Regions from separate parts of the Thermobifida fusca YX genome, predicted to be linked through region 1. Evidence: predicted binding sites of a transcription regulator. Region 1 holds the regulator's gene; each other region holds the start of a gene.

Region 1 (10,547 bases):
ACCAGGTTCTCCATGGCGTAGGGCACGCCGTAGAGCTGGCCTTCGAACGTCACCGCGTCGAGGGCGACTTGTTCGAATCCGTCGGCAACCTCCTGGGGGAGCTGGACGGGGTCGATGGCGCCGTTGCGGACGAGGTTGCCGGTCCAGTCGTGGGCGCCCACGACCAGGTCGGGCGGGGATCCTGCCTGGTGTGCGGTGACGAAGTTGTCTTGGAGGTCTTCGTTCGGGATGGATTCGACTTTCACGGTGATGCCGTGGGCCTCACCGAATCGTTCCGCGTAGGGGATCAGCACATCGGTGCGGTTGGGGTCAGCCCAGATGACCATGGCACCGTCGGTGGACTGCTCGGAGGACGCGCTGTCGTCGCCTCCGCCGCCACACGCGGTGGCAAGCAGTGTCAGGACTGCTATGCCCGACAACACGCTGAAGCTACGGAACTTCATGGATTCTCCTTCGAGTAGGCCGCGGCAGCGTCCCCCTGCACGGCGCGGCTTCCGGGTGCGGTGGCGTGGACGTTAGCAACTTTTTGCAAAAGTTGGAAGAGTTTTCTCTTTCTTGCAACGAAATGAGTAATCCAAGTGAAATCTCCGGTTGACATAGAGGGGTCCGAACGCCCCCGAAAAGTCCGGACCCCTCTGTCGGTGTCAGCGCGCCACGCGCCGACTCACCCCGCTACTGCCGCAGCCACACCGCGGTGTCCCCAGGCAGCACGAGGTGCGTGCCGTCCTGCTCCACCGGACCGCTGGACAGCACCACTTCGCCCTCGAACGGCAGCGTGACCGGGTCAGCGCCGAAGTTCACCGCGCAGGTGAAACCCGGTTCCCGGCGGAAAGCCAGCACGTTCTGCGGGGCGTCCGCCCAGTGCAGCGCGTCCTCTGCGGGGAGCAGCAGTTCGCGGCGGAGCCGCAGCGCCTTCTTGTACAGCGACAGGGTCGAGTCCGGGTCGCGCTCCTGGACCTCCCGGGTCAGCGACCGCCACTCCGCGGGCACCGGCAGCCAACTGCGCTCCGCCGAGCAGCCGAAGCCGAACGGGGGCTCGTCGCCTTCCCAAGGCAGCGGCACCCGGCATCCGTCGCGGCCCCGCTCGGTGTATCCGGAGCGCTTCCACGTGGGGTCCTGCAGGGCCTCCTCCGGCAGATCGGTGACCTCGGGAAGTCCCAGCTCCTCACCCTGGTAGAGGTAGACCGATCCCGGCAGGGCCAGCATCAGCAGGAGCGCGGCGCGTGCCCGCGCCAGCCCTTGCGCGCCCCCGCCGAACCGGGTGACGTGCCGGGTGACGTCGTGGTTGGAGAGCACCCATGTGGTCGGCGCCCCCACCGCGTTGTTCGCGGCCAGGGAGCGGTCCACCACGGCGCGCAGCGTTGCAGCGTCCCAGTCTGCGGTGAGGTACTCGAAGTTGAACGCCTGGTGCAGCTCGTCGGGGCGGAGGTAGCGGGCCACGCGTTCCGCGTTCTCCACCCACGCCTCGGCCACCAGCGCGCGCTCCCCGGGGTAGCTGTCGACGATGGCGCGCCACTCCCGGTAGATCTCGTGGACCCCGTCCTGGTCGAAGTAGGGCAGCCGCGTGTGGCCGTCGAGCATGTCCGCCTTCTGGCCTTCGGCGATGTCGGGCAGCGCGGGGTCCTTGATCATGCCGTGGGCCACGTCGATGCGGAAGCCGTCCACCCCGCGGTCCAGCCAGAACCGCAGAATGTCGGCGAATTCGGCCCGGACCTCCGGGTTCTCCCAGTTCAGGTCGGGCTGCTCTACGTCGAACAGGTGCAGGTACCACTCGCCGGGCGTCCCGTCCGGCTCCGTCACCCGGGTCCAGGCGGGCCCGCCGAAGATCGACTGCCAGTTGTTCGGCGGCAGCTCCCCGTTCTCCCCGCGCCCCGGGCGGAAGACGTACCGGTCGCGCTCCGGGCTGCCCGGTCCGGCGGCCAGCGCGTCGCGGAACCAGCGGTGGGCGGAGGAGGTGTGGTTGGGAACGATGTCGATGATGACCCGGAGGCCCAGGTCGTGGGCGGTGGCCAGGAGGGCGTCGAAGTCGGCCAGCGTTCCGAACCGCGGGTCGACGTCACGGTAGTCGGCGACGTCGTAGCCGCCGTCGGCGAGGGGGGAGACGTAGAAGGGGGTCAGCCAGATCGCGTCCACGCCGAGCGAGACCAGGGCGGGCAGGCGCTCCCGGATGCCGTTGAGGTCGCCTTCGCCGTCGCCGTTGGAGTCTGCGAAGCTGCGGACGTAGATCTGGTAGATGACCGCGTGGCGCCACCAGTGGGTATGGGCGGTGGGCGCGGTCAAGTGAACGCTGTCGGGAACTTGCTGCATGGATGCGTCTCCATCGCACGAGTGGAACCCACGATTGCAATTACTTGCGCAAGATTACCTACTTCTTGCGTACATGGAAGAGGGGTTTTCGATAGAGTTCTGCCATGGGTCCACCACGATTGGCCGACATCGCCCGCCACGCGGGCGTAAGCGAGGCGACAGTTTCCCGGGTACTCAACGACAAGCCAGGGGTCGGCCCAGCCACGCGCGAAGCTGTACTGACCGCCTTGGACGTGCTCGGATACGAGCGTCCAGCCCGGCTGCGGCAGCGCTCCGCCGGGCTGGTCGGCATGGTCGTCCCGGAGCTAGAGAATCCGATATTCCCGATGTTCGCCCAGGCCGCAGAGCGGGTGCTCGCCCAGCACGGCTACACCCCGGTGCTGTGCACCCAGACCCCTGGCGGGATCGTGGAGGACGAGTACGTGGAGATGCTGCTGGAACGTAACGTCTCCGGCATCATCTTCGTTTCCGGCCTGCACGCCGACACCACCGCCAACCACGACCGCTACCGGGCGCTCCTCCAGCGCCGCCTGCCTATCGTCCTGGTCAACGGCTACGTCGAAGGACTGCCCGCGACCTTTATCTCCCCGGACGACCGGGCTGCGGCCCGACTCGCGGTCAACCACCTCGCGGCTCTCGGCCACACCCGGATCGGGTTCGCCAGCGGCCCCCACCGCTACGTGCCCGTCCAGCGCAAGCTGGACGGCTTCAAGGCCGCGATGCTGGAGAACGGCCTCGACTTCCACGACGACCTGGTCGAACTCTCCCTGTTCGGGGTGGAAGGCGGCCACGCGGCGGCCAGCAGACTGCTGGACCGCGGGGTCACCGCCATCGTCTGCGGCTCCGACCTCATGGCGTTGGGGGCGATCCGCGCGGCCCGCCAGCGGAACCTCACCGTCCCCGGTGACCTGTCAGTGGTCGGCTACGACGACTCCCCGCTCATCGCGTTCACCGACCCGCCACTGACCACGGTCCGCCAGCCGATACAGGCCATGGCACTCGCCGCGGTCCGCGCGCTCTGCGACGAGATCTCCGGGCATGCCCCGGCACGCACCGAGTACATGTTCGAACCGGAGCTCGTCGTGCGCGGCTCCACCGGCGTGCACCGGGCCTCCCTGGGAGAACAGGTCGCTCCGGCCGGGAACTAGCCGACGTTGTGCTCCGCGGACCGCACGGTCCCACCAGGCCAGCCCACTCGCCCCCACCGAGTGGGCAGGGCCGCGGCACGGCAGCCATGCTGGCCCGCGGCGGCCGGAGCGAGGACTGCCTCGCATCGCCGACACTGAAGACATGCCTTCAGCTCCACTCGACGGTACGCCTGTTCCCCCGGACGGCTCCCTGCCTGCCGATGCGCTCGCCGAGCTCGGCACCCGGCCGTTCGGGTTCTACGTGCACGTGCCGTTCTGCGCGACCCGCTGCGGCTACTGCGACTTCAACACCTACACCGCCGCGGAGCTGCGCTCGCGGGACGGAACAGCAGTCGCCTCCCCGCGCACCTACGCGGACCAGGCGATCGCTGAAATAGCGCTCGCCCGGCGGGTGCTCGGCGACCGCGAACTCCCGGTGCGTACCGTCTTCATGGGCGGCGGCACCCCCACCCTGCTCTCCCCGGAGGAACTCGGCCGCATCCTCGACGCGATCGACGCGCAGTTCGGGCTCGCCCCCGACGCCGAGATCACCACCGAAGCCAACCCGGAAACCGTGGACGCGGGCATCCTCGCCCGGTTGCGCGAAGCAGGGTTCACCCGGATCTCCTTCGGGATGCAGAGCGCCAAAGCGCACGTGCTCGCGGTCTTGGAACGCACCCACACCCCGGGACGGCCCGAACAGTGCGTGGCCTGGGCCCGCCAGGCCGGGTTCGCGCACGTCAACCTGGACCTCATCTACGGGACCCCCGGGGAGAGCGACGCCGACTGGAAAGAGTCCCTCACCGCCGCGATCGCGGCCGGCCCGGACCACATCTCCGCCTACTCGCTCATCGTGGAAGAAGGCACCCGGCTCGCCGCCCGGGTGCGCCGCGGCGAGCTGACCCCGTTCGACGACGACGTGCTGGCCGACCGCTACATCATGGCCGACGAACTGCTCTCCGCCGCGGGACTGCAGTGGTACGAGGTGTCGAACTGGGCAGCCGACCCTACCGCGCGCAGCGCGCACAACCTGCTGTACTGGACCGGCGGCCACTGGTGGGGGGTCGGCCCCGGTGCGCACAGCCACATCGGCGGGGTGCGGTGGTGGAACGTCAAACACCCCGCTGCCTACGCGGCCCGCCTGGCCGCGGGCCGCACCCCGGCGCACGCCCGGGAGATCCTCTCCGCAGCGGACCGCCGTTTCGAACGGATCCTCTTGGAGCTGCGGATCGCCCAAGGCTGCCCCCTCGACCTGCTCGACGACGCGGGGCGTGCCGCGGCTGCCCGCGCCGTCGCCGACGGGCTGCTGGACGCCGCCGCCCACGCGCGGGGACGCGCCGTCCTCACCCTGCGCGGCCGGCTGCTCGCCGATGCGCTGGTGCTCGACCTTGCCTGAGCAGGAGCCCGACAAAGTTCAGGGGGATCCCGGTGGGATCCCCCGTGCCGCAGGCCGAGACTACTTGACCATGCGGATGCTGATCGGGTAGCGGTACCACTCGCCCCGGTTCGCGGCGACCGCGGCGAGGATGGCGAAGATGATCCCGCAGACCAGGGCGGCTATCCAGGTGAGCGCGCCGATGACGATGAAGGTCAGGAACCAGGACACCACGTAGGCGATGAGGAGCGTGAGCTGGAAGTTCAGCGCTTCCGTCAAGTGGTGCCGCAGGTAAGGGGAGGCCGTGTCCTTCTGGATCAAGAACAGGATGAGCGGCCCCACGAACCCGGTGAGCAGACCGAGCACGTGGGTGAGCACGCTGAACGTCTTCTCGTCAGAGTTGCTCGGTCCCGGCTGCCCGTAGCCGTACTGCCCGTAGCCGGGGTGCGGGACGGGGGCGCCGTAGCCGGGGGGAGGTGTGGGCGCGCCGTAGCCGGGCGGAGTCCCGTAGCCGGGCTGGCCTCCCATAGCGGAAGGATCGGGGCTGTAACCGCCGGTGCCGTACTCCTCAGGACCGGGGGGCGGATAGGGGTTATTCATGCGTCGTCCTCAGTAGTTCGTCAATCGAGGATGGGGGAGATGGATGCTCCGCAGTAGCGATGCAGTGGCACCGCAACGGTTCGCTGCAGCCCTAGCCGTGCGGTCGTGAACAGCCGGGGCGTCCTCGGCGGCAGCGGCCGTCCACCAATCTTTAGATGGCTTCACCGTAGAGGAGGTTCCGCTACTTGACCAGATGGATGGCGATCGGGTAGCGGTACCAGGCATCCCGGGCCGCGGCCATCGCGGCCATAGTCCCGAACACGAGGCAGTCCAGCCACACGACGACGATGACTACCGCGCCGATCCACGCCAAATCCGGGGTGAAGAACCCGAATCCCACAAAAAGCCCGGCTCCCACCACGTAGGGAATGAACAGGGTCAACTGGAAGTTCAACGCTTCAGCGGCGTGATGCCGGGTCCACGGAGAACGGTTTTTCACTGCCAGGTAGACGAGGAGCGCGGGCAGCCACCCGACACAGGCGAACACGATACCCACCAGGTGCGCGATCATCGCCCACGTACTGCCGTCCGGTGCGGGCGGCCAGGCGGCGGGGGGAACCCCCGGAGCGGTCCCGTACGGGCCGGGGGGAGGATAGCTGCCTTCCTGGTGGGGCTGCGGTGCGGGATACGCGGGATAAGGTCCTGCCTCGGGTGCGGGGGGAGTCGGCGGGGCGAACTGCGGAGGATGGTGCGGCGGGTGCGGGCCGGACTGGGGAGCGGCCCCAGAAGGTCCGGACCCCGGCTGCGCCCCCGGAGAAGGGACAGCCGGGTCGTGGTCGGGGGAGGGAGAAGACGGTGTCTCGTGCATATCTTCCCTTGGCTGGCTGGGGCACTGCCGTGGATACGCATCGCGGATCCACACAGGCAGCTTAATCAGGACGGGCTGCGGAGCGATTACAAGGAGCTTTCAGTCGTCGACCGATTCCAGCCGAGCCGCAGCAGGCCGCGACTGAAGATTTCGAGTCTGGTTGGCCCTGTGCCAGGCGCGGCCCCGCGGCGGCTTTCCGCCCTTGGGCGGAGAACGCCTCATCTGCACACCTGTGCCGCGACGCGCCACGGGTGTGCCGGGACGCCCGGCCTGCAGCCGACGCGGATAGCCTCATGCCCCGCTCCTGTTCCCACGGGCAGCGGCGGTGGGAATGGTGCTGCGGACGAGGCTGGCGGGAACAGGGCGACCGGCCCCGAAACGGCAGGGCCTGCGGCGTGGGAAATCTGGTGATGGGGAGTGAATACAGGTCCGAAGCGGGGCAAAATTCGGTTGATACCGTGCTTGGACAGACATAACGCCGCTCGGCGCCGCCGCATAGAATTAGCACTTAAGACCACGGAGTGCCAGGAGGTGAGCGCGTGCTCGACGACCGTAACGTGCTCGACGACCGTAAACTCGCGGTGCTGCGTGCCATCGTCGAAGACTACGTGTCCACGAATGAGCCCGTGGGGTCGAAAGCACTGGCCGAGCGGCACAAGCTGGGGGTTTCTCCGGCGACTATCCGCAACGACATGGTTGCGCTGGAGGAGCTGGGGTACATCGCCCAGCCGCACACCAGCGCGGGCCGGGTGCCGACGGACAAGGGCTACCGTCTGTTCGTGGACCGGCTCTCCAAGGTCAAGCCTCTGTCCAAGGCTGAGCGTCGGGCTATCGAGACGTTTCTGAGCGGGGCGCTCGACCTCGACGAGATCGTCTCCCGCACGGTGCGGCTGTTGGCGCACCTGACCCGGCAAGTGGCGATCATGCAGTACCCGTCCCTCACCCGGTCGAGCGTGCAGCACCTGGAGCTCGTGCCGCTGGGACCGCAGCGTCTTATGCTGGTGCTGATCACCAACACCGGTCGTGTCGAGCAGCGCGTCATCGACGGTCTTGCAGAGGTCTCCGACGACGTGGTCGAGAACCTGCGCGGGGCGCTGAACCGGGCTCTCGTGGGCAAGTGGCTGACCGAGGCACCGAAAGAGTTCCCGACGGTCCTCGCCCAGCTTCCGCTGGAGGAGCGGCCGATCGCCGAGTCGGTGATGTCGGTCTTGACGGAGAGCCTCGTCGAGAAGCACGAGGGGAAGGTCGTCTTCGGGGGGACCGCGAACCTCGCGGCGATGGGGTTCTCTGCCGGGCTCCGAGACGTCCTTGAAGCGCTGGAAGAAAACGTCGTCCTCATCCGTTTGCTGGGTGAGATGGGCGACGCATCGATGCTGACCGTGCGTATCGGTGCGGAGAACAACCACGAGGGCCTGCAGTCCACCTCGATTGTCGCCGCAGGGTACGGGATCGGCGATCAAACGTTGGCCAAGCTCGGGGTCGTCGGTCCAACCCGGATGGACTACCCAGGAACGATGGGAGCGGTGCGCGCAGTGGCAAGGTACGTCGGTCAGATCTTGGCGGGACAGTAAGTGGCCAGAGACTATTACGAGATCCTTGGTGTTCGCCGCGACGCGACCCAGGACGAGATCAAAAAGGCATACCGCCGGCTCGCACGTGAACTGCATCCCGACGTCAACCCCGACCCAGAGACCCAGGAGCGGTTCAAGGAAGTCGCCCAAGCCTACGAGGTGCTCTCCAACCCGGAGAAGCGCCGCATGTACGACATGGGCGTCGACCCGTTCGCGCGCGGCGGGGCAGCGGGCGGCGGAGCCACCGGCTTCGGAGCGGGCTTCCCGTTCGACGACTTGATGAACGCGTTCTTCGGGGGGAGCACGGGAACCCGCGCGGCACGCGAGCGGATGCGCCGGGGCCGGAGCATCAAGGTGCGGGTCGAGCTCGACCTCGAAGAGACCGCGTTCGGCGTCACCAAGGACATCACGTTCCCCACCGCGGTCGTGTGCAACACCTGCCAGGGTGAGGGCACGGCGCAGGGAACCCACCCCGAGACCTGCGACATGTGCGGTGGCCGCGGTGAAGTCTCCCAGGTCACTCGCTCGTTCCTCGGCCAAGTCATGACGACTCGGCCGTGCCCGCAGTGCGCGGGCCAGGGCACGATCATCCGCAACCCCTGCCCGGACTGCGCCGGGGAAGGCCGGGTCCGGGAGCGCGTCACCCGCAAAGTGCAGATCCCCGCGGGTGTCGAGGACGGGACCCAGATCCAGCTGGCGGGCGAAGGCGAGGTCGGCCCGAACGGCGGACCGCGCGGCGACATCTTCCTGGAGATCGTGGAACGCCCGCACCCGATCTTCGAACGGCGCGGCGACGACCTGCACTGCACGGTCACCGTTCCGATGACCGCGGCCGCGCTGGGGGCGACGCTGACCATCGACACCCTCGACGGCCCGGAGGAGATCGACCTGCGCCCCGGCACCAATTCCGGGCAGGTCATCACCCTGCAGTCGAAGGGCTGCCACCACCTCAACGCGCCGGGCCGCGGCGACCTGCACATCCACGTCACGGTGGAGACCCCCACCCGACTGGACGAAGAGCAGGAAGCGCTGCTGCGCAAGCTCGCGGAACTCCGCGGCGAGGACCGGCCGCCGGGCAAGTTCAGCCCGGGGCAGGGCAATTTCTTCTCCCGCATCCGTGACGCGTTCGGCGCGCGGTGACCGCCCCGGTTTTCCTGGTCGAGCCCGCGGCCCTCGACTCTGACCCCGTCGTGGTGGACGGCGCTGAGGGGCGGCACGCCGCCACGGTGCGCCGCATCGCCGTGGGTGAACCCGTGGACCTGGTCGACGGCGCGGGCCACCGGGCCCGCTGCGTGGTGACCGCGGTCGGCCGCGACACGATCACCTGCGCCGTCCAAGAGCGGGTGTTCGAGGCTGAACCGCGGCCGCGGATCACGGTCGTCCAAGCCTTGCCGAAAGGGGACCGCGGTGAGCTCGCCGTGGAAGTCATGACGGAAGCGGGCGTCGACGCCGTGGTGCCCTGGCAGGCAGAGCGCTGCATCACCCGCTGGCGGGGGGACCGTGTCGCCAGGTCGCTCACGAAATGGCGTTCCGCGGCCCGGGCTGCCGCTAAGCAGTCCCGGCGCAGCCGCATCCCCGAGGTCGCCGAACCGGTGGGGAAGGCGGGTGTCGTCGCGCTGCTGGAAAGCGCAACGCTGGGCATCGTGCTGCATGAAGAAGGCGCGGTCCGGCTTTCACAGCTGCCGCTGCCGGAAGAACTGTTCGGCCCTGCCGGGCACGCCGTCCTCGTCGTGGGGCCGGAAGGCGGGTTCAGCGACGCGGAGCTCGCAGCTTTCGAGGACGCCGGGGCGCTGCGGGCGCTGCTGGGGCCGACCGTGCTCCGCACGTCCACGGCCGGCGTGGCTGCTCTCGCGGTCCTCCAGGCCCGGTGCGGCCGCTGGTAGCCGGACGACTCTTGGCGCGCGGCCGGCACCGGGAAGCGGTTTACTGCGGGTCGCCGCCGGACGGCGGGGGCGGGGAGGCGGTCGGCGTCTTCTCCGCTCCCGGGGAGCCAGGGGATGAGGAGCCGTTCGAGCCGTCGTCCTCGGAGGGGGACGGCGACGGCTCAGGCTCGTCCGGGACAGCCGGCGACTCCGACGGGCACGGGCGTTCCGTGGCGCGGGGGTCTGCTGCGGCACCGCTGTCTGCCCGCTCCCCCGGACTGGGGGACGCGCACGCAGAGCTTCCGAAGACGGTGGGCGGTGCTTCAGCTTCCGGAGCGGACGGCGACGCTTCCGGGGCGGCCGACGGCAGTGTGGAGGGAGCCCCGTGCACCGGAGGCGGCACGACGCCTTCGGGATCGGCCGGCGCCTGCGGTGACTGCGACGGTGTCTCTTCGGCCCGCTGGGTGTCTGAAGCGGAGACGAACGACCCTGGCAGCACCTGGTTGCGGAGCTGCGGGGTCCCGAGCAGCACTGATCCGGCGATCAGCACCGCGGCGCCCACGGCGACGACCGGACGGAACCATGCCAGTCCTGTCCAGGGGAACAGGCTCCGGCGCTCGGTGCGGGCCCGGATCCGTTCCAGCGCGTCGTGGGAGATGGGAATGTCGTCGGCCGCGGCGTGCAAGGCAGCCCTGAGCCGCTTTTCGAAGTCGTCGAATTCTTCGGTCATTTCGTCTGCTCCAGGAGCTTGCGGAGCGTGGAGATACCGCGTGCCGTGTGGCTCTTCACCGCGCCACGGCTGATGCCCATGGCGTCGGCGATCTGAGCTTCGGAGAGGTCTCCGTAGTACCGCAGGACGATGGCCTCCCGCTGCCGCGTCGGTAACGCGCGCAGCGC
Region 2 (10,547 bases), 1.6 Mb from region 1:
GGCACGCCGACGACACGCGGACCGTGCAGATCCGCCGCATCGGCGACCGCTGGCGCGGCACACTGACCGCACTCGCCGGGGACAAACTCGAATAGGCTGGTCCACCGTGCTGCTACTGGCTTTCGACACTGCCACTCCCGCTGTGACGACGGCGCTGTGCGAGTCCGGCCCGGACGGGGTACGGGTGCGGGCCGCCCGCACCACCGTGGACGCGCGCCGCCACGGGGAGCTCCTCACCCCCCAGATCCGCACGGTCGTCGCGGACGTCGGGGTAGACCTGGAGGACGTCACCCACATCGCGGTGGGTATCGGTCCCGGCCCGTACACCGGGCTGCGGGTCGGCTTGGCGACCGCGCACGCCCTCGCCGAAGCCTTGGGCGTGCCCTGCGTAGGCGTGGCCACCCTGGACGCTCTCGCGTGGGCGTCGGGACGGACCACCCCGTTCATCGCCGCCACCGACGCCCGCCGCAAAGAAGTGTTCTGGGCCCGCTACACCGATGCTGCGACCCGGGTCGGGGACATCGCCGTGAACCGGCCCGCCGACGTCGACACCGCGGGCCTGCCGGTGATCGGGCACGGCGCCCACCTGTATGCCGACGTCTTCGGACAGGACCCTGAGGCAGCCGAACCGCTGTACCCGACAGCGGCCGCGCTCGGTGAATTCGCGGTGCGGGCCTTGCGCGACGGCACCCCCCTGCCGGAGCCGCGTCCCCTGTACCTGCGCCGACCCGACGCCCAGATCCCCGGGGCGCCGAAGAAAGTACGCCAGCCCACGGCGGCCGAACTGGGACGGTCCCGATGACTCCGCTGCTGCGTTCGATGACCCTCGACGACGTCGCAGAAGTCCTCGCATTGGAGCGGACCCTGTTTCCCGCCGACGCGTGGAGCGAGGGGATCTTCCGCGACGAACTCGCCCAACCCGACCGCTACTACCTGGTCGCTGAGGAGGCCGACGGGACACTCGTCGGCTATGCGGGACTGCGCGCGGTACCTCCCGAAGGCGACGTGCAGACCATTGCCGTGGCCCCCGAACGGTGGGGGAAGGGGATCGGCCGCGCCCTGCTGACCGCGCTGCTGGACGAGGCGCGCCGCCGCGGCATCACCGCCATGTTCCTGGAAGTCCGGTCGGACAACCCGCGTGCCCGGGACCTGTACCAGAAGTTCGGCTTTGTGGAGGTCGGAGTCCGCTCCGGCTACTACGTCGGCGCGGACGCCATCATCATGCGCCGCCTGGAGCCCATTGAGGAAGAGCGATGACCACTGCCAGCCAGCCGCCCCTGATCATGGGGATCGAGAGTTCCTGCGATGAGACCGGGGTCGCTTTCGTGCGCGGCTGTGAACTGCTCGCCGACGAGGTTGCGTCCAGCGTCGATGAGCACGCCCGGTTCGGCGGCGTGGTGCCCGAGGTCGCCAGCCGCGCCCACTTGGAGGCGATGACCCCCACCGTGCGCCGGGCCGCGGAACGCGCCGGGGTGCGGCTGTCCGATGTCGACGCGATCGCGGTCACCGTGGGGCCTGGCCTGGCGGGGGCGCTCCTGGTCGGCCTGTCCGCGGCCAAAGCCTACGCGCTCGCCCTGGACAAACCGCTGTACGGGGTGAACCACCTGGTCGGCCACGTCGCCGTTGACCAGTTGGAGCACGGGCCGCTCCCCAAACCGGTGGTGGCGCTCCTCGTGTCCGGCGGGCACACGTCCCTCCTCCTCGTCCGGGACTTGGCGACCGACGTGCAACTGCTCGGCGAGACCGTGGACGACGCCGCGGGCGAGGCCTACGACAAAGTGGCGCGCCTGCTCAACCTGCCGTATCCAGGGGGACCGCCGATCGACCGCGCCGCCCGCGACGGGGACGGCACCGCCATCCACTTCCCGCGCGGCAAATGGGGGGACGGAACCTACGACTTCTCGTTCTCCGGGTTGAAGACCGCCGTGGCCCGCTGGGTAGAGGACGCGGAACGGCAGGGGAGGCCCGTGAGCGTGCCCGACGTGGCCGCAGCGTTCCAGGAGGCGGTCGCGGACGTCCTGACCCGCAAGGCAGTGGACGCGTGCCGGGAGCACGGGGTGCGCCACCTGGTGATCAGCGGCGGGGTGGCCGCTAATTCGCGGCTGAGGGCGCTCGCGGAAGAGCGGTGCGCCGCGGCAGGGATCGAAGTGCGTGTGCCCCGGCCTCGGCTGTGCACCGACAACGGGGCGATGATCGCGGCACTGGGCGCGGAAGTGGTGGCCGCGGGGCTACCGCCGTCCCCGCTGGACATGGCCGTGGACACTTCGCTGCCGGTGAGCAGCGTGCTCGTGAACTGACCGGGCCGCGAGCATCCCGATCCGCCGCTGGGGGCTCTACTGCCCCAGCGGCCCCCAGACAGCGGCAGGGGCCGGCCCGCACGCGGACCGGCCCCGGGAGAGGACGAGACTTACTCGTCGTCCAGGTCGTCGAAGTCGCTGCTGTTGCGCCGCTTCTTGCCGCCGTCGCGGCCGGGGCGGAGCAGGGCTTCGGCGAGCGCGAGCATCGTCTCTTCGAGAGCCGCCAGGCGCTTGGTGACGTCGTCGTGCGACGTCTCCACCACCTCGCTGAGGGTCTCTTCGAACTCGTGCCGGTCCGGCCGGGCCCGCAGCTCGTTCAGCAGCGGGTTGAGGTTCTCGTCGAGCTTGCGGTCCAGCGAGTCGAGCCGGTCGCTGTGGTCGATGACCGGGCGTTCCACCAGCTCGGACAGGCGACGGTGCACCTCGCTGACTTCGAGCGAAGCCGGAAGCTGAGCGAGACGCTGGTTGACGGCCTCCAGCCGGTCGTCGATCGCCTCCAGCCGCCCGTCAACCCCTTCGAAGTGGCCGTGGACCCCTTCGAACTTGCCTTCCACACCGGTGACCCGGCCGTCGAGGCCGTCCAGCCGCCCGTTGATCCCGTCGATCTTGCCGTCGATGCCTTCGAAACTGCCGTCGAAGCGGCCTTCGAACGTGTCGAAGCGGCTGCCTAGGTTCTCCAGGCTGTTCTCGAACTTGCCGGCCAGCGACTCGTGCTGGCTGTCCAACCGGGTCGTGATCGTGGACAGGTGCGTGTCGACCCGCTCCGCCAGCTCCCGCTCGTGCTGGTCGAGCCGTTCCGTGACAGCGTTGTGGTGTTCCGCGAACCGTTCGCTGAGCGCGGCGCCCCGCTCCTGGGCCGCGGCGTCGAGCGTGCGGAGCTCTTCAGCCACCGCGGCACGCAGCTCCTCGACCCGGGCAGTGAGCTGCTCGAGGAGTTCGGCAGAGTCCGACTTGGCGTCGGAACGGGCCTCGGCGAGCGCCGACGCCAGTTCAGCGGCCGCGGTCGCCGCAGCGGAGCGCCCTTCGTCGAAGGCGGCGCGCAGACTGTCCGCGGTTTCCGCGAGCCGGGCCAGCAGCGCTTCGCGGAGCTCTTCGTCGCGTTCCCGCAGTTCCGCGTGCTGGGACGCGGACTGTTCGGACAGTTCCACCCGGTTGCGGCGCAACTGCTCCCGCATTTCGCCGAGCCGCTCTTCGGTGGTGCTGCTCAGCGCCGCCACCGCGCTGTTGACGTCGGCGATCGCAGCAGTGGCCTCGGCGTGGTTCTCGTCCGCCTGCGTGGTCAGGAACTCCATGCTCTGCGAGAAGGTGCCGCTGAGCGCGTCGCGGTGCTCGTCGAGCCGTGTGGTGAGCGCGTCGCGCTGCTCGGTCAGGGCGGTGGTGAGCGCGGCTGCCTGCTCCGCCGTCTCCTGACGTAGCGCGTCGGCGGTTTCGGTGATGCGCTGGCCGAGTTCGGTGCGGGCCTCCTGCAACGCGTCGCGGTGCTCGTCGAGCCGTGTGGTGAGCGCGTCGCGCTGCTCGGTCAGGGCGGTGGTGAGCGCGGCTGTCTGCTCCGCCGTCTCCTGGCGCAGGGCGTCGGCGGTTTCGGTGATGCGCTGGCCGAGTTCGGTGCGGGCCTCCTGCAGCGCGTCGCGCTGCTCGGCCAGTGCGGCGAGGAGACGCTGCTCCACGCGCTCCCCGACCGTCTCCACCGCGTTCTCCAAGGTCGCGGCACGCGTGCTCAGCGATTCGATGGCCTCGTCGATCCGCGACAGGCGCAGGTCGATCGCGCTGGCCAGCCCGTCCAACCGCTCGGTGAGCGCGGCTGTCTGCTCTGCGGTGCGGGACGCGGTCTCGGCGAGTTCCGCCAGGCGGCCCAGCACACTCTCCAGGCCACTGACGAGCCCGGTGACGTCCGAGCGCAGCGGGGCCATCTCCGCGAGCGGCTCAACCCGGGCACCCACCTGCTCGATGTGTTCCGCGAGCGTCTCCGCCCACTCCGGAGGACGGGTGGACAGCGACTCGACCCCGGCCTGGACCGTGGTGACGCCGTCGGTCAGAGTGGCCAGCTCGCGTTCCCGGACCTCACGCAGCAGCCACTCCATGCCCTCCAGCCGTTGGCGCATCTCCTCGGTGATCGCATCCTGTGTTTTCTGCTCCGAGAGATGCTCTTGGGCGGCCCGGGAGAGCAGCTCCCGCATGCGATCAGAGATCCCGGTCTGACCTCCCCCGCTGAGGAAGTTGTGGTTGGTCTGTTCCACCGAGGTGCTCCTTTAGATGTGGCACTTCCCCGCCCGTCAGTGGCTCAGGGCGGGGAGTCCTCGCGAGGTCCGACGGTGCCGTGGACATCCACGTCGTGACAGATCAGAGTCTTGTCCCTACTCAGAGTCGTGATGGGTTGCTAGAAGAAACCCACCAAAAGGGGGTAAAAGTAGCCGCCGGACTAATCGCGAGTTGAGGGGAGAAACATTCAGCGCGGCCAGTCTAACGACAGACCAGCCGTTGTCTCATGAGACGGCGAAAGAACCATACATACCGTTATGTACAGCGATACCGCGGCAGAAGAGCGCTCACGGTGACCCACCGTCCTCACCTGCGGCAACCTCGGCGCACAACAGGCAGTACGGCCGGGAGCCGAACCGGGTCAGCACCACCACGGCCGTCTCCGACCCGCGCAGCTTCAAGTCGCGGCGCAGCCGTTCCACGTCGACCGCGGAGCCGCGCTTCTTGATGGTCACCGTGCCCACGTTCCGCTCTCGCAGCGCGGCCCGCAGCCGCTTCAAGGAGAAGGGCATCACCTCGCGCACCTCGTAGACCTGGCATAACGGGGTGCGGACCAGGGAGTCGGAGGTGAGGTAGGCGATCGCGGGGTCGAGCAGCGACCCGTTGACCGCTGCCGCGGCCTCGGCCACCAGGTGGGACCGGACCACCGCGTTGTCCGGCTCGTACAGGTAGCGCAGCGGCCGGGAGAGGGGAGGCGTGCCCAGGCGGTGGTCGACCACCGTGATGATCTCCACTTCGCCGGAGCCGGGCTTGGTACGCACCAGGGTGGCCTGCCGGGAAGGGGCCCCCTCGGCGAGTGCCCCGAACCACAGCGTGGTCTCTTTGACCTCCCGGTCCACGGAGATCCACTCGGCGGCGGTGCCGTCGGGGATCGACTCGTGCGGCAGTCCCGGCGCGGCTTTGACACATCCGGCTGGGGCGGCCTGGGCCAGGGCCACGACCGTGTCCCAGGCGGGGGAGTAGGCGCGCGGGTCGAAGACCCGGCCGCGGTGGCTGCGCCGCGCGGGGTCACAGAACACAGCCGCGTACTCCGCAGAGCGGACCTGGGTGGCGTCGCCGAGCCGCACCTGGGCGCGCCCGGCCAGGCCCGCGGCCGCGATGTTCGCTTCGGCGACGGCGACCGTGAGCGGGTCCTGGTCGACGCCTTCCACGGACAGTCCGGCCCGGGCTAGCGCGAGCAGGTCTGCGCCGATGCCGCAGCACAGGTCCGCGACGGGGGCGGTGGCGCTGGCGACGCGGTCGGCGATGCGGCGGGCCCGGTAGGCCGCCACCGGGGCCCGGGTGGCCTGTTCCAGGCCTGCAGGGGTGAAGAACATCTGGTCGGCGAGCGGGCCGAACTTCGCTTTGGCGCGACTGCGCAACCGGACTTGGGTGAGGAGCGCGTGGACGAGTGCCGCGGCCTCTTCCTCAGGGAGCTCGGCGAGGGCTGGGTGGCGGCGCAGCCGGTCCACTGCCCGCAGCGGGTCGGCTGCCGACTCGCCCGGGGCCACTTCACCAAGCAGGCGTTCCCCCACCGGACTGCGTAAAGCGAGAAAGCCTGCCAGCTCCCTGTTTGTCACGTTCGTGTTCCCCTGTGACCTGTTGTTTGACGACCCCGATGGGCGCCACTACTGTTTCGTATTGGCACTCTCAAGGGTAGAGTGCTAATCGCGACGAGGTTGGTCTGGCACCCGCGACGGCAGGCCGCCGTGGTCGTCCCTTTTGTCTGCATGCCATTCATCGTTCAGAAATTCTGAAGGGGGAGGTCACACCGTGTCGACCGCCACCAAGATTGTGCTGAAGCCGCTCGAGGACCGCGTCGTCGTCCAGCCTCTGGAGGCCGAGCAGACCACCGCGTCCGGCCTGGTCATCCCGGACACCGCCAAGGAGAAGCCCCAGGAAGGCAAGGTCCTCGCTGTGGGCCCGGGCCGTTGGGACGACGAGGGCAGCAAGCGCATCCCGCTGGATGTCAAGGAGGGCGACATCGTCCTCTACAGCAAGTACGGCGGCACCGAGGTCAAGTACGACGGTGAGGAGTACCTGGTGCTCTCCGCTCGCGACCTGCTCGCGGTCGTTGAGAAGTAAGCCACGGAACATCCTTCCGAGCAAGGTGTGACTGCGCGCGGGCGGGACCACCCGCCCGCGCGCTTTCCGTGTGGCCGCGCTGTGCCTGAGCCGGCGCGGCCGGTGCACCGCAGTCGATCTCAGCACTATCCGAGGAAGTCCAATGCCCAAAATCCTGGAGTTCGACGAGTCTGCGCGGCGCGCTCTGGAACGCGGTGTGAACCGCCTCGCTGACGCCGTCAAGGTGACGCTCGGCCCGAAGGGCCGCAACGTCGTCATCGACAAGAAGTGGGGTGCCCCGACCATCACCAACGACGGTGTCACCGTCGCCCGCGAGGTGGAGCTGGAGGACCCCTACGAGAACCTGGGCGCCCAGCTCGTCAAGGAAGTCGCCACCAAGACCAACGACGCGGCCGGTGACGGTACGACCACCGCGACGGTGCTCGCCCAGGCGCTCGTCAACGAAGGGCTGCGCAGTGTTGCCGCGGGTGCCTCGCCCATCCTGCTGAAGCGGGGCATCGACGCCGCCGCCCAGGCGGTCTCCGAGACTCTGCTGTCGCGGGCCCGCGAGATCGACGAGCGCGGCGACATCGCCTACGTGGCCACCAACTCCGCGCAGGACAAGCAGATCGGTGAGCTGATCGCCGAGGCCTTCGACAAGGTCGGCAAGGACGGGGTCATCACCGTCGAAGAGTCGCAGACCTTCGGTATGGACCTGGAGTTCACGGAGGGTCTGCAGTTCGACAAGGGCTACATTTCGCCCTACTTCGTCACCGACCCGGACCGCCAGGAGGCGGTGCTCGAGGACGCGCTGATCCTGATCCACCAGGGCAAGATCAGCAACCTCGCCGAGCTGCTGCCGCTGCTGGAGAAGATCGTCCAGACCAAGAAGCCGCTGCTCATCATCGCCGAGGACGTGGAGGGCGACGCGCTGGGCGCGCTCGTGCTCAACAAGATGCGCGGCACGCTGTCCGTGGCCGCGGTCAAGGCCCCCGGCTTCGGTGAGCGCCGCAAGGCCATGCTCCAGGACATTGCGATCCTCACCGGCGGCCAGGTCATCGCTGAAGAGGTCGGCCTGACCCTGGAGAACGCTGAGCTCGACGTGCTCGGCAAGGCCCGCCGCATCACCGTCACCAAGGACACCACCACCATCGTGGACGGTGCCGGAGACCAGTCCGAGGTCAACGACCGCATCAACCAGATCCGCAAGGAGATCGAGGCCACCGACTCTGACTGGGACCGCGAGAAGCTCCAGGAGCGGCTGGCCAAGCTCGCGGGCGGTGTCTGCGTGCTGCGGGTGGGCGCCGCGACCGAGGTCGAGCTCAAGGAGCGCAAGCACCGTCTCGAGGACGCCATCTCCGCGACCCGCGCGGCCGTGGAGGAAGGCATCATCGCCGGCGGCGGCTCCGCCCTGGTGCACGCCGCGAAGACCCTGGAAGGCGACCTGGGCCGGACCGGTGACGAGGCCACCGGTGTGGCGATCGTGCGCCGTGCGCTGGTGGCGCCGGCCCGCTGGATCGCCAACAACGCGGGCGCCGAAGGCAACGTGGTCGTCTCCCGGATCGCGGAACTGGAGCCCGGCCACGGATACAACGCGGCGACCGGGGAGTACGGCGACCTGGTGGCGCAGGGCATCATCGACCCGGTGAAGGTCACCCGGTCTGCGGTGCAGAACGCCGCGTCCATCGCCGGCATGCTGCTGACCACCGAGGCGCTGGTCGTGGAGAAGCCCGAGGAGGAAGAGAACGCCGAGGGCGGCCACGGCCACAGCCACTGATCCGAGGCCTCTCCCGTCACGGGAAGCAGCGGGCCTTTACCACGCGTGTCCCGGGTCTACCCCCGGGACACGCGTGGTGTCCCGCGAGAATAGTCCCAAATGTAACCATTCTGTTGTCTCGAATCGTGGCGAGTGAGTCTCCGCCAGTGGGCATCATTCGATATGTGAGGGATCTACGCGTCGCGGAAGGCACGCCACCATCTCACCGGCAGGCCACCCGCCCGCGGGCAGACGACGCAGAGCTCAACCACCTCACCTCGCTGGCGGCCCAAGGGGACGACGGCGCGGTGGACTCGCTGATCCGCGAAGTCCATCCCATGGTGGTGCGCTACTGCCGTGCCCGGCTGTCCCGCGTCCCCGGTTCCACCCACGACTTCGACGACGTGGCCCAAGAGGTGTGCCTCGCCCTGCTGTCCGCGCTGCCGCGCTACCGGGACATGGGGCGCCCTTTCGCTTCTTTTGTTTTCGGCATCGCCGCCCACAAGGTCGCTGATGCCCTGCGCGGCCGCACCCGCGCCGACGTTCCCACCGACTCGGTGCCCGACCACCCCGACGAATCACCCGGACCGGAAGAGTCCGCGGTCCGCATCGTCGAAGCAGAACAGGCCCGAGAACTCCTCAGCACACTCCCCGAACAGCAGCGCCGCCTCCTGTCCCTGCGCGTGATCGCGGGCCTGTCCGCGGACGAGACCGGGCACGCCCTCGGCATGTCTCCCGGCGCGGTCCGGGTCGCCCAGCACCGCGCACTGGCCCGGCTGCGCCGTGCCGCGCACCGACTGCGCTGAGTTTTCTCCCTGCGGTTTGTGAGAGTCCTGACGCCGTCCACCGGCCACAGCGAGTGGTTCATGAGCCCTAGGATGAGGCAAGGGAAGCTGCCGCTTGGGTTGGAAGGTGTCATGTCGCTCAAACCAACAGGAGACCAGGAGGAGTTCCAGAAAGTGCTCCCTCCCGGGCTCACCTATGACGATGTCCTGCTGGTACCCGCGTACTCGGATCTCCAGCCTGGCGAGGCGAACACGACCACCCGTCTCACCCGCAATATCACCCTGAGCATCCCGCTGGTCTCCGCGGCAATGGACACCGTGACCGAGGCGCGGATGGCCGTGGCGATCGCTCGGCAAGGCGGGGCCGGAGTCCTGCACCGCAACCTCTCGATCGAGGACCAGGCCGCCCAGGTCGACCTGGTCAAACGCTCCGAAGCGGGGATGATCACCCACCCGGTGACCTGCCACCCCGACGACACGCTCGCCGACGTGGAACGGCTCAGCGCCCACTACCGGATCTCCGGTGCCCCCGTGGTCGACGACGACGGGCGCCTCGTCGGGATCGTCACCAACCGGGACATGCGTTTCGAAGAGGACCGCTCCCGTCCGGTCCGCGAAGTCATGACCCCCATGCCGCTGGTCACCGCCCCGGTCGGCGTGTCCCGCGAGGAAGCGTTCAGACTGCTGCGCGCCAACAAGGTCGAAAAGCTTCCGCTCGTGGACGACGAGGGTCGGCTGCGCGGCCTCATCACCGTCAAAGACTTCACGAAGAGCGAGCAGTACCCGAACGCCACCAAGGACGCTGAGGGCCGACTCGTCGTGGGTGCCGCGGTCGGTGTCGGACCCGAGGCGGAGGAGCGCGCCAAAGCGCTCGTGGACGCCGGGGTCGACTTCCTCGTCGTGGACACCGCGCACGGCCACTCCGCCGGGGTGCTGGAAATGGTCGCCAAGCTCAAAGCCAACACCCGGGTGGATGTCGTCGGCGGGAACATCGCGACCCGCGCGGCCGCCCAGGCGCTCATCGACGCCGGCGCGGACGCGGTCAAGGTGGGGGTGGGCCCAGGCTCCATCTGCACCACCCGGGTGATCGCGGGCGTGGGCGCCCCCCAGATCACCGCCATCCTGGAAGCCGCGAAAGCCGCCGGCCCCGCCGACGTGCCGCTGATCGCCGACGGCGGACTCCAGTACTCGGGGGACATCGCCAAGGCCGTGGCCGCCGGCGCCAGCACGGTGATGATCGGAAGCCTGCTGGCCGGGGTGGAGGAGAGCCCTGGCGAGCTCCTCTTCATCAACGGCAAGCAGTACAAGTCCTACCGCGGCATGGGTTCGCTCGGCGCCATGCGGGGCCGCTCCTACTCCAAGGACCGCTACTCCCAGGCCGGGGTGGTCACGGACGACCAGCTCATC
Region 3 (10,547 bases), 730 kb from region 1:
TCCGGCCCGAAGGTAAGGGACACCACGGCCAGCACCGCGTGCCTGCTAGGCGTCCTGCTCCCCCGGACGGGGCCCGTAGCCCTAGTCCTCGGACGTCCGCGGGCCCGCGGCGGGTTCCCTTGCCTTCAAGGTGAGCGCTAGCGACACCGCGCTGCCGCCGCGGCAGGCGTGGGGCCCGGCGGTGCTGCCAGGCCCCACGTCACTGCCGGGCCTGCTTGTCAGAGGAGACCAGCTCCAGCTCGCTGGTGTCGTCGAACACGATGGTGTCGTAGCCCATCTCGTCAACCACCGGCGTGAGCCGTTCAGAGGTGCGCTCCGGCACCGCGGCCTCTGAATGCGCCCCGCAGCCGTGGTCCAGGGAGACCACCCGGCCATCGTCGGGCGCGTACTCGTTGGCGCACACCCCGAACATCTGCCGGAGCTTGCCCGCCAACGGGACAAGGAAACCGCAGGTAGCGCACTGGGCCGGGGCTGCAGTGGCGATCGGGCTCTTCGGACCGCCCGGGCCGGCGTACCAGCGTTTCGCCGCTGCCTGCCGTCCCACTTCGGAAAGCACGCGGGCCCGCCCCAGTCCCAGCTCCCACAGCATCTGCTGGTCTTCGCCGTCTGCGTCGGTCTCTTCGGTGGGGACTTGGGCGTAGCCCGGCATCAGCCGTTCGTCGTCTTCAGGGGTCGGCAGCAGGTCTCCCACCCCGAGGTCGCCCGGGCGCAGGCGCTCCTTCCACGGCAGCCACTCGGGTGCGATGAGCGCATCCGGGCCGGGCAGCATCACCGACTCGTTGACGGTGACGTACTTGGCCCGGGCGGCACGCACCACCGTGACCGCGTAGTGCCACCCCGGGTAGGCGGGGTTCAGGCACTCGAAGAAGTGGGTGACCAGGCGGGTGTCCTCGACCTTGGTGCCGAGGTGTTCACCCACCCACTCCGGGCGCCCGATCTCCACGGCCGCTGCACGGGCGAGATCCTGCGCCTCAATGCACGCCTTGTCTGGTACGGGGGATCGACGGGTGCGTCTCACGTCTCCATTGTCACTGATGACCGCCACCGGCTTGACCACGAAAGGGATCGATAACTGACCGTTACGCGCTTATCGCGCCTGAGAAGTGTGGACGCGCCCTGTGGCGGACGCCACAGGGCGCGTTGCGTGCGGGGTGTCAAAGTTCGATATCGTCGGCGAGTGCCCGAAGGACTTTGGCGATCTTGGTCGCTTCGCGACGGTCGGGATACTTGTTCCTGCGATAGGTGTTGGACACATTGTCAAGCAGCTTGATCAGGTCCTCGATGATGACCACCATCTCGTCTGGCTTCTTGCGTAGCGCTTTGGCCACCGAGGGCGGCGTGTCGAGCAACCGGACCTGGAGCGCTTGAGTGCCCTTGCGCCCCTCCACAATGCCGAACTCGACCCGTTGGCCGGGCCGTAGTGTGGTCGTGCCAGGCGGAAGCGCCGAGGCGTGCAGGAAGACCTCGCCGCCGTCATCTTTGGTGAGGAAGCCGAACCCCTTGCCCGCGTCGTACCACTTGACCTTGCCAGTGGGCACGTGTGACCTCTTCGCTTTCGCAGTCGAAACACCGGGACCCGTCACCCACTCCGGTCATACCGGATCAGTGGGGAACGGCCCCCGTCCTTCCAACAGTGGACGGGTCTTTCAGGCTAACCGCGGCTGTCCAGGACAGCCACTAGATAACTTCTTTAAAACGACCAAAAAGCAAGCTAATTCCCACTGTGGCCGGTCTGGGGCGAGTTTTCCACTCCTATCCGTAAGCTGCTAACGAAAACGGACGAGAGGCCCGGAAAAACTGTGTTCCGGGCCTCTCCGCTTGCGGCCGCCCGCGCGTACCACCGGTTGCGGAGTTGTGGGACGGGATCCGGCGATTCTCCGGGCTGCCGCCACGGTTGCCGGCCGCTGCGGTGACGGGCTCCACCGGCGGCCGGCAACCGTCGTCCTCGGGCCTCGGCACTCGCAGGACAGACAGACCCACCGAGACAGCCATGTTCTGGGCCGGGACGCAGGGCCATCGTCTCTCATCACTCCCGTAGCGCACGCCTGCCAACCGGGCATATGCGGTGATATTCCGGATCGTTTGCTTCTGGTTGATGCCGGACAGCCCGCTGCACGCCCGCGCCCTCGCACGCACCTCGCACACACCCCTGTGGCATTCCGCGACTCTGTCGTCACATGCCGCTACGCTACCCGGTGACCGATCCGCAGCGGTCCCTGCAGCCCTTCCGAGCTGCCATGCCACTGCGGCCCGCACCCGCTCGCGGTGAACCGCTCCGGTCACCGGGGGACAATCCCCATCGTGGTCATGACCGATCCCGCACGGTACTGCCGCGGGCAGGCGGGGCACGGCATCCCCCGGCCCCGTCGGCGGCGCGGGCCGCTCCCCGCAGCCCTCGGCAAGCCACGGGCTTGTTCGGCACTCCGCCGCAGATTCTGATGTGATGGGATCAACCCACTTCTGGTGTACGGAATCGAGGTTTCTCCCCCATGAGCAACCCGCCGCTGCCCCCGGGAGCCGCCGACCCCCGCGACGAACCGTTGCCTCGGGCCCGCCGGACCGCAGGCACGCAGGACGGGGACCGCGCGGAGGGCGATGCGGCCTTCCGTCCCTCCGGTGCGAGCAGCTCCACGATGGCGCTCATCCTGCACGCACTCACCTTCCTGTGCTGCGGGAACTGGTTGTTCGGCATCCTCGGCATCGTTTTCGCGGTGCGTGCCGCGCACAAGCGCGACCAAGGGCTCTACACTCAGGCCGAAACTCTGACCAGGTACTCCTGGTACTGCCTTGGAGCCGGCGCAGTGATGCTCCTGGTCATGCTCATCTCCTTCGGTGTTCTCCTCACCCAGGCAGGATCGTGGGTAGAGGAAGCAATCTCACCGGGGGTGAACTACTGACCGCTATCGCAACCTGCGCTCCGCCATGTGGAGAACCTGGACTGAAGAGAGGGCGGAATCCATGAACAGCCAGTGGCCCGGCCCGGGCAATCCCTGGGGCGACCGCACCGCCTCTCCTCCGCCGCACCACCCTGGAAGCGGCCCGCCCGGGGTTCCCGGCTTCTCCTGGCACGCTTCTCCCCAGCCCGGGTTTCCCCCGCCTCCCCCGGCGGGAGAGCCGTCGTTTCCCGGTCCCCCGCTGGCCAAAGGCAACGCGGTCCTCGCCCTGATCATCGCGATCATCCTCACGTTGACCTGCGTAGGCATCACCGACGTGATCGGGATCGTGCTGGCCGCCGTCGCCCTCAGCAAGGACGAGGACCCGGAAGAGTTCGACCGCTACGTCCGCTGGGCATGGTTGAGCAACTTCATCCACCTCGGCTTCCTCATCCTGCTGCTCGTGCTGTTCATCATGCTCAGCACGGTCTGAGCCCGCCCCGCCGCGACGCGCAGGCCGGAGCAGCGCGTGCCTAGATCGCGGGCAGCCAGCCCATCAGCACGGTGCCTCCCGCGATCATCCAGGCCACCAGGGAGTAGCCGAGGGTCTGGGCGCGCAAGGCCGGCTTGGCCCGCAGGACCGGTGTAGTGAAGGCGGCCACCATGAGCGCCAAGGCGAGCACCGCGGGAATCAGTGAAGCCAAGGCGAACAGCTCCATCTGGTCGACGCACTTCTGGTAGCCCTGCTCCAGCGGGTCACCGCAGAACACCTTGTCTCCTGAATCCGTGAAAGCCGACGCGGAGATACGGCCGCGGCCCACGTCCGCGGCCCATGCCGCCAGCACCGTGACGCTCCCAGACGCGGACGGTCCGAGTTGTCAAGGGCGACACACCTTGACGGTACCCCGGAAAGTCCGACTCGTGCGCCCAGCTCCCAGCAAACCGGATGAACCGCCCCGGCGCTTAGGGTGGAGGCCATGGGTGCTGTTGACTCCGCAACGCCTGCGGTCGTGGACGCGCTGGCCTGGGTGCACGTCCGCGACGGCCGGGTGCTCCAAGTACGTCCCAAGGGCAAGGACGTCTTCTACTTCCCGGGTGGGAAACGCGAACCGGGAGAAAACGACGCTGAAGCGCTGATCCGGGAAGTCGCCGAAGAGGTGTCCGTGCAACTGGACCCCGCCACGCTGCAACTGTTCACCGTGGTGGACGCGGCGGCGCACGGCTATCCGGAAGGCACCCGGGTCCGGTTGACGTGCTATACCGCGGAGTGCACCGGGGATCTCGCCCCGCGTTCCGAGATCGCCGAGCTCGCCTGGTTCACTCAGGCGGACGCCGACCGGTGCGCCCCGGCCGGGGTGCGGGTCCTCGCCGAGCTTGCCCAGCGGGGCCTCGTCACCCGTTGAACCGGCCCGCCCCGCGGCCGCCCACAGCACAAAAAAGGGGACGGTCCGGAAGGGACCGTCCCCAGTGGACGTGTAGTACCGGTCGGACTAGAAGTCCATTCCGCCCATGTCGCCGCCAGCGTTGTTCGCGGCCGGCTTCTCCGGCTTCTCGGCGATGACGGCCTCGGTGGTCAGGAACAGACCAGCGATGGAGGCAGCGTTCTGCAGCGCGGAGCGGGTGACCTTGGTCGGGTCGATGACACCGTCCTTGAACAGGTCGGTGTACTCGCCGGTGGCCGCGTTCAGGCCGATACCGGGCTCCAGGCTCTTCACCTTCTCCACGACAACGCCGCCCTCGTAGCCGGCGTTGATCGCGATCTGCTTCAGCGGCTCCTCAACAGCGCGGCGGACGATGCTGGCACCGATGGCCTCGTCGCCCTCCAGCTCAAGCTTCTCGAAAGCAGCGATGCTGGCCTGCAGCAGCGCGACACCACCGCCGGGCAGGATGCCCTCCTCCACCGCGGCCTTGGCGTTGCGGACCGCGTCCTCGATGCGGTGCTTGCGCTCCTTGAGCTCCACCTCGGTGGCGGCGCCGGCCTTGATGACAGCCACACCGCCCGCCAGGCGGGCCAGGCGCTCCTGCAGCTTCTCGCGGTCGTAGTCGGAGTCGGTGCGCTCGATCTCGGCGCGGATCTCGTTGACCCGGCCAGCGATCGCGCTGGCGTCGCCAGCACCGTCGACGATCGTGGTCTCGTCCTTGGTGACGACGACCTTGCGGGCCCGGCCGAGCATGTCCAGCTCGGTGTTCTCCAGCTTGAGGCCGACTTCCTCGGTGATGACCTGGCCGCCGGTCAGGATCGCGATGTCCTGCAGCATGGCCTTGCGGCGGTCACCGAAGCCGGGGGCCTTGATCGCGACGGACTTGAAGGTACCGCGGATCTTGTTGACCACCAGGGTCTGCAGCGCGGTGCCCTCGACGTCCTCGGCGATGACGACCAGCGGGCGGCCGGCCTGCAGAACCTTCTCAATGACCGGAAGGAACTCGTTGTTGTTGGAGATCTTCTGGTTGGCGATGAGGATGTAGGGGTCCTCGAGGACCGTCTCCATGCGCTCCAGGTCGGTGGCGAAGTAGGGCGAGATGTAGCCCTTGTCGAAGCGCATACCCTCGGCGAGCTCCAGCTCCAGGCCGAAGGTCTGGCCCTCTTCGACAGTGATGACGCCTTCCTTGCCGACCTTGTCCATCGCCTCGGCGATGTACTCGCCGATCTGCGGGTCGCCCGCGGAGATGGAGGCGGTGGAAGCGATCTGCTCCTTGGTCTCGACTTCCTTGGAGAGGTTCGCCAGCTCCTCGCTGATGCGGGCCACGGCGGCGTCGATACCGCGCTTCAGGCCGATGGGGTTGGCACCAGCGGCTACGTTGCGCAGACCCTCGCGGACCAGGGCCTGGGCCAGCACGGTGGCGGTGGTGGTACCGTCACCGGCCACGTCGTCGGTCTTCTTGGCGACCTCCTTGACCAGCTCGGCGCCGATCTTCTCGTAGGGGTCCTCGAGCTCGATCTCCTTAGCGATGGAGACACCGTCGTTGGTAATGGTCGGCGCGCCCCACTTCTTCTCAAGGACGACGTTGCGGCCCTTGGGGCCGAGCGTCACCTTGACAGCGTCCGCGAGCTGGTTCATACCGCGCTCGAGGCCGCGCCGGGCTTCCTCGTCAAACGCGATCAGTTTGGCTGCCATAGAGTTCTAGTCCTCCCGAGACCGGGCTGATACGCGAGGGAACGAGCCGACGCCCGCGACGGATGGTCGCGCCGATCCGGCACCCGTCTGCCGGATGTCACGACCTCATCGTCTCGATCCGCGATTTAGCACTCGACTGCGGAGAGTGCTAACGGTTACTTTTTAGCACTCCCCTGGGGGGAGTGCAAACGTCCGGAGCACCGCCGCCGCCCTCCCTACCCCCAGCTCAGAGCGGATTAACCACCCCTCAGGGACTTTTCCGCTCCCAGAAAAACAGGTGTGGCCGGGGCGTGTCACACCCCGACCACACCTGCACGACACGGGTCCCGGTCAGCAGCCTCCCGCCACCGCCGGGATAATCGACACCTGGACCCCGTCCGGGGTGGGCGTGTCCAGACCGCTGGCGAACCGGACGTCCTCGTCACCCACGTAGATGTTGACGAAACGGCGGATCGCGCCGTCGTCGCCGAGGATACGGGCCTGGATCCCCGAGTAGTTGGCCTCCAGGTCAGCCAGCACCTCCTTGAGGGTGGCCCCCTCGGCGGACACCTCGGCCTGCCCCTTGGTGTAGGTGCGCAGAATCGTCGGAATGCGGACGCTGACACTCATCGCTGTGGACTCCTTGATGGGTTCGGCTCTGCAAAGGGGGAAACAGACCAGCGAATAGACCAGCGGCGGTCAGAGCAGCCCGGCGTCTTTGAACGCGCTCAGCGACGGCTTGATCGTCGCGGTGACACCGGTACCGGACACAGCGTTGAGCGTCTTCAAGCCGTCCCCGGTGTTGAGCACCACGGTCTCGGCCTCGGGGTCCAGCACTCCCTTGGCCAGCAGTTTGCGCAGCACACCAGTGGTGACCCCGCCCGCAGTCTCGGCGAAGATCCCCTCCGTGCGCGCCAGCAGGCGGATCGAATCCACGATCTCCTCGTCGCTGACGTGTTCGACCGCGCCTCCCGTGCGGCGGCAGACGTCGAGCACGTACGGGCCGTCCGCCGGGTTGCCGATAGCCAGCGACTTAGCGATGGTGTCCGGCTTGACCGGCTGGACCACGGTGTAGCCCTTCTCCCAGGCACGGGCCACGGGCGCGCAGCCGGTCGCCTGCGCCCCGAAGATCCGGTACGGCTTGTCCTCGACCAGCCCCAGCGCGATCAACTCCTGGAATCCCTTGTCGATCTTGGTGAGCTGGGACCCGGAGGCAATGGGGATCACGATCTGGTCGGGGACGCGCCACCCCAACTGTTCGGCGATCTCGTAGGCGAGCGTCTTCGACCCTTCGGCGTAGTAGGGGCGCAGGTTGACGTTGACAAAACCCCAGTCCTCCCCCGCCGGGTCGCCGATCAGCTCGGAGCAGAACCGGTTGACGTCGTCATAGGTGCCCTCGATCGCCACAAGCTGGCCACCGTAGACCGCGGCCATGACGACCTTGGCTTCCTCCAGCCCTGCCGGGATGAACACGCAGGAGCGGAACCCGGCGCGGGCCGCGGCAGCGCCCACCGCCCCGGCAAGGTTCCCTGTCGACGAGCAGGACAGGGTGGTGAAACCGAAGACCCGGGCAGCTTCCACTGCCATGGCCACGACCCGGTCCTTGAACGAATGCGTCGGGTTAGCGGAGTCGTCTTTGACGTACAGGGAGCGCAGCCCCAGTTCAGCGGCGAGCCGGTCGGCCTTGACCAGCGGGGTCAGGCCGGGGTTCATGTTCGGCAGCTTCTCGACGTCGACGGGAACCGGCAGCAGGGCCTTGTACCGCCAGATGTTCTTCGGCCCCTGCTCGATGGACTCACGGGTAACGGTTCCGAAGTCGTAGGCGACTTCCAGCGGGCCGAAACACTCGATGCAGGCGAAAATCGGACCGAGATCGTAGCGGGCGCCGCATTCGCGGCACGACAGTGCGGAAGCAGAACCGAAAGAGCCGGTGGCAGACGTGACTGATTCCGTGGCGGTCAGCGCCATGAGGCGTTCTCCCCTCATCTTCCCCACTGCCACCTTGACAGTGGGACGGAGTTGGCACCTGTCCCGGCCGCCTCGCACCTGACGAGCAACGTCCACCGGGATGGTTGCCGGGGCTTCACAGGGCCGTGTCCCTCCACCCCTCTGGATGAGCAATCTCAAGTTTTCCGCTCGGTTGTGTCCCGAGACCTGTCGGTCACTCTAACGGACCGCGTACCAGTTTTCCACGGGGGGCCATGTGCTCCCAGTTCTCCCCCTCCGTCCATGCTGTGACAGAGCTCTACCCGAAGGGCCGGTTTGCGTGGCAGCGCACCGGGCGAGACTAAACAGAACGCGAGACACGACCCGCCTCCCGTCGCCCCAAGGGCCATGTAGTCAAATGGGTCATCGGACTCCGACCGCTGAGAGGTGGACCAACAGGTGGACAAGGCACAGATCCTCGTCGCTTCCAACAGGGGACCCGTGTCCTTCTCAATCGGGGACGACGGCGCCGTGAAATCCCGGCGCGGCGGTGGCGGCCTGGTTTCCGGACTGAGTTCGGTAGCCACCGAGATCGAAACCCTGTGGGTGTGCGCCGCGTTGTCCGACGCTGACCGCAAAGCCGCCGCAGCAGCCCCCGAAGGGCGGCTGGACAAGGCCGGATACGACGTGGGCGGGGCGAGTGTACGCATGCTCAACATTCCCGCCGACGTCTTCAACAATGCCTACAACTCTGTGGCGAACTCCACACTGTGGTTTGTTCACCACATGCTCTACGACACCCCCAACAAGCCGTCGTTCGGCTCCCGTTTCCGCGCCGAGTGGGAGGACTACCGGGCCTACAACTCTGCTTTCGCGGAAGCACTGCTGACCGGCGCGGACGAGGGGGCGAAGGTCGCCGTCCAGGACTACCACCTGGCGCTGGTACCGAAAATGCTCCGGGTACGCCGCCCCGACCTGCGCATCGCCCACTTCTCCCACACCCCTTGGGCTCCCCCCGAGTACTTCCGGATGCTTCCCGCGGACATCGGCCGGGAACTCCTCGAAGGCATGCTCGGCGCCGACCACTTGGGCTTCCTCAGCGTGCGCTGGGCCGACGCGTTCCTGCGGTGCTGCGAAGTGTTCCTGCGCGCCCCGGTGAACTGGGGCACCCGCACGGTCGAGCATGGCGGCCGGGTCATCCGTGTCGGAGTCCACGGCCTGGGCGCAGACGCCCAAGGGCTGCGGGAGCGGGCCGCCGCCGAAGATGTGGCGCGCTGGCGGGAACGGCTGCGGGAACGGGTCGGCGACCGCAAGCTGATCGTGCGAGTGGACCGCACCGAACTGTCCAAGAACATCGTGCGCGGCCTGGAAGCCTTCGGTGAACTGCTGCGGAAGCGCCCCGAATGGCGGAACCGGGTCACCCACTTGGCGTTCGCATACCCCAGCCGCAGCGGTGTCGCGGAGTACCGCGCCTACACCGAGTCGGTGCGGGCCACGGCCGAAGCGATCAACGCCGAGTTCGGCACCGACGACTGGACCCCCGTGGTGCTGGAGGTCAACGACGACTACCCCCGCTCCCTCGCCTCCTACCAGATCGCTGACGTGCTGCTGGTCAACCCGATCCGCGACGGGATGAACCTGGTCGCAAAGGAAGGGCCGGTGCTGTCGCTCAACGGCGTAGCGCTCGTGCTGTCCACTGAGGCGGGCGCTGCCGACGACCTGGGCGCCGACGCGATCCTCGTCAACCCCTACGACGTGTCGGAGACCGCCGAGGCGCTGCACCGGGCGCTGACCATGGACGAAGAGGAGCGACGGCAGCGCACGGAACGTCTGGCGGAGGCCGCTGCCGCCCTGCCCCCGCAGCGGTGGTTCACCGACCAGCTGCGGGCTTTGGACTGAGCCTTCCCCGGTGGCAGCTCCGCCCCGGGCCTGCCACCGGACGAGGACGCACCCCCTAGGCCGGGGACGCCGGCCTAACCGGCCTGCCTCGAGCCGGAGCAGTGCCCCGGGCACCGCAGCCCTCGCGGAACGCTGGCGCGGCCGCGCCTCCTCCGGCGAAGCCTGCCACGTTTCGACCGCTTTCCCGGCGGAGCCGCAGCCCGGGGCAGGAGCTTTCCCGTCGCGCAGCGTGGGCGGTCGGCTCACCCGCCCACGGCTGCCACGAGTTCCTCCAGGAACGCCACCACTCCTTCCGGCCCCGGCACCACCGCGTCGGCGCGCCGGGCGAGCTCGGTGACCTCGGCGGAACCGCTGCACAGTTTGAACCCGGCTACGCCCTGCTCCCGGAGCCGCTCCACCGCGTCGTAGGCTGCCAGGTCGCCCAAGTCGTCTCCGGCGTACAGCACCGCCTCCGCGCCGAGGCGGGTGACCAGGTCGGTGAGCGCCGCCCCCTTGTCCACCCCGGGCGGCCGCAGTTCAATCACCATGCGCCCGGGCTCCACAGCGAGCTCCGCCCGCTTGGCGAGATCCGCTAGAGGAGCGCGCAACAGCTCCAACGCGGCTTCCGGGTCGGCGGTACGCCGCGTGTGCACGGCCAACGCGTGCTTCTTGTCCTCGATCCACGTGCCTTCAGGGGCGCCCACCTCGTCGAGCAGGCCGGGCAGGGCTTCGCGCACCATGGCCACGCCGGGCGGCGGTTCGGGAACGGTGAGCT

The links. Region 1 encodes HrcA, which represses chaperone genes, less so after heat shock. Its sites were predicted from a motif close to TTGGCACTCTCNNNNNGAGAGTGCCAA; they were not measured.
Region 2: groES (co-chaperone GroES) is a predicted target of HrcA. The motif match lies at 6,177-6,203, and genes of this name have one in related genera.
Region 3: groL (chaperonin GroEL) is a predicted target of HrcA. The motif match lies at 6,115-6,141, and genes of this name have one in related genera.

What each region holds. Positions count from the first base shown of each region.
Region 1 covers NC_007333.1:986,592-997,138, forward strand. Annotated here, with positions in the region: gene TFU_RS04140 (sugar ABC transporter substrate-binding protein) at 1-443, opposite strand, end outside; gene TFU_RS04145 (glycoside hydrolase family 13 protein) at 673-2,307, opposite strand; gene TFU_RS04150 (LacI family DNA-binding transcriptional regulator) at 2,412-3,455, shown strand; gene hemW (radical SAM family heme chaperone HemW) at 3,598-4,830, shown strand; gene TFU_RS04160 (DUF4870 domain-containing protein) at 4,891-5,409, opposite strand; gene TFU_RS16280 (DUF4870 domain-containing protein) at 5,591-6,217, opposite strand; gene hrcA (heat-inducible transcriptional repressor HrcA) at 6,775-7,788, shown strand; gene dnaJ (molecular chaperone DnaJ) at 7,789-8,928, shown strand; gene TFU_RS04180 (16S rRNA (uracil(1498)-N(3))-methyltransferase) at 8,925-9,671, shown strand; gene TFU_RS04185 (hypothetical protein) at 9,712-10,380, opposite strand; gene TFU_RS04190 (SigE family RNA polymerase sigma factor) at 10,377-10,547, opposite strand, start outside.
Region 2 covers NC_007333.1:3,065,293-3,075,839, reverse strand. Annotated here, with positions in the region: gene tsaE (tRNA (adenosine(37)-N6)-threonylcarbamoyltransferase complex ATPase subunit type 1 TsaE) at 1-95, shown strand, start outside; gene tsaB (tRNA (adenosine(37)-N6)-threonylcarbamoyltransferase complex dimerization subunit type 1 TsaB) at 107-802, shown strand; gene rimI (ribosomal protein S18-alanine N-acetyltransferase) at 799-1,257, shown strand; gene tsaD (tRNA (adenosine(37)-N6)-threonylcarbamoyltransferase complex transferase subunit TsaD) at 1,254-2,297, shown strand; gene TFU_RS12940 (hypothetical protein) at 2,408-4,534, opposite strand; gene TFU_RS12935 (class I SAM-dependent methyltransferase) at 4,844-6,115, opposite strand; gene groES (co-chaperone GroES) at 6,309-6,620, shown strand; gene groL (chaperonin GroEL) at 6,763-8,376, shown strand; gene TFU_RS12920 (sigma-70 family RNA polymerase sigma factor) at 8,541-9,161, shown strand; gene guaB (IMP dehydrogenase) at 9,273-10,547, shown strand, end outside.
Region 3 covers NC_007333.1:252,365-262,911, reverse strand. Annotated here, with positions in the region: gene TFU_RS01170 (DUF3027 domain-containing protein) at 200-1,018, opposite strand; gene TFU_RS01165 (cold-shock protein) at 1,155-1,538, opposite strand; gene TFU_RS01160 (hypothetical protein) at 2,490-2,897, shown strand; gene TFU_RS01155 (hypothetical protein) at 2,959-3,366, shown strand; gene TFU_RS01150 (hypothetical protein) at 3,407-3,718, opposite strand; gene TFU_RS01145 (NUDIX hydrolase) at 3,851-4,276, shown strand; gene groL (chaperonin GroEL) at 4,364-5,989, opposite strand; gene TFU_RS01135 (MoaD/ThiS family protein) at 6,320-6,598, opposite strand; gene thrC (threonine synthase) at 6,668-7,936, opposite strand; SAM riboswitch class I at 7,948-8,088, opposite strand; gene TFU_RS01125 (alpha,alpha-trehalose-phosphate synthase (UDP-forming)) at 8,354-9,793, shown strand; gene otsB (trehalose-phosphatase) at 10,036-10,547, opposite strand, start outside.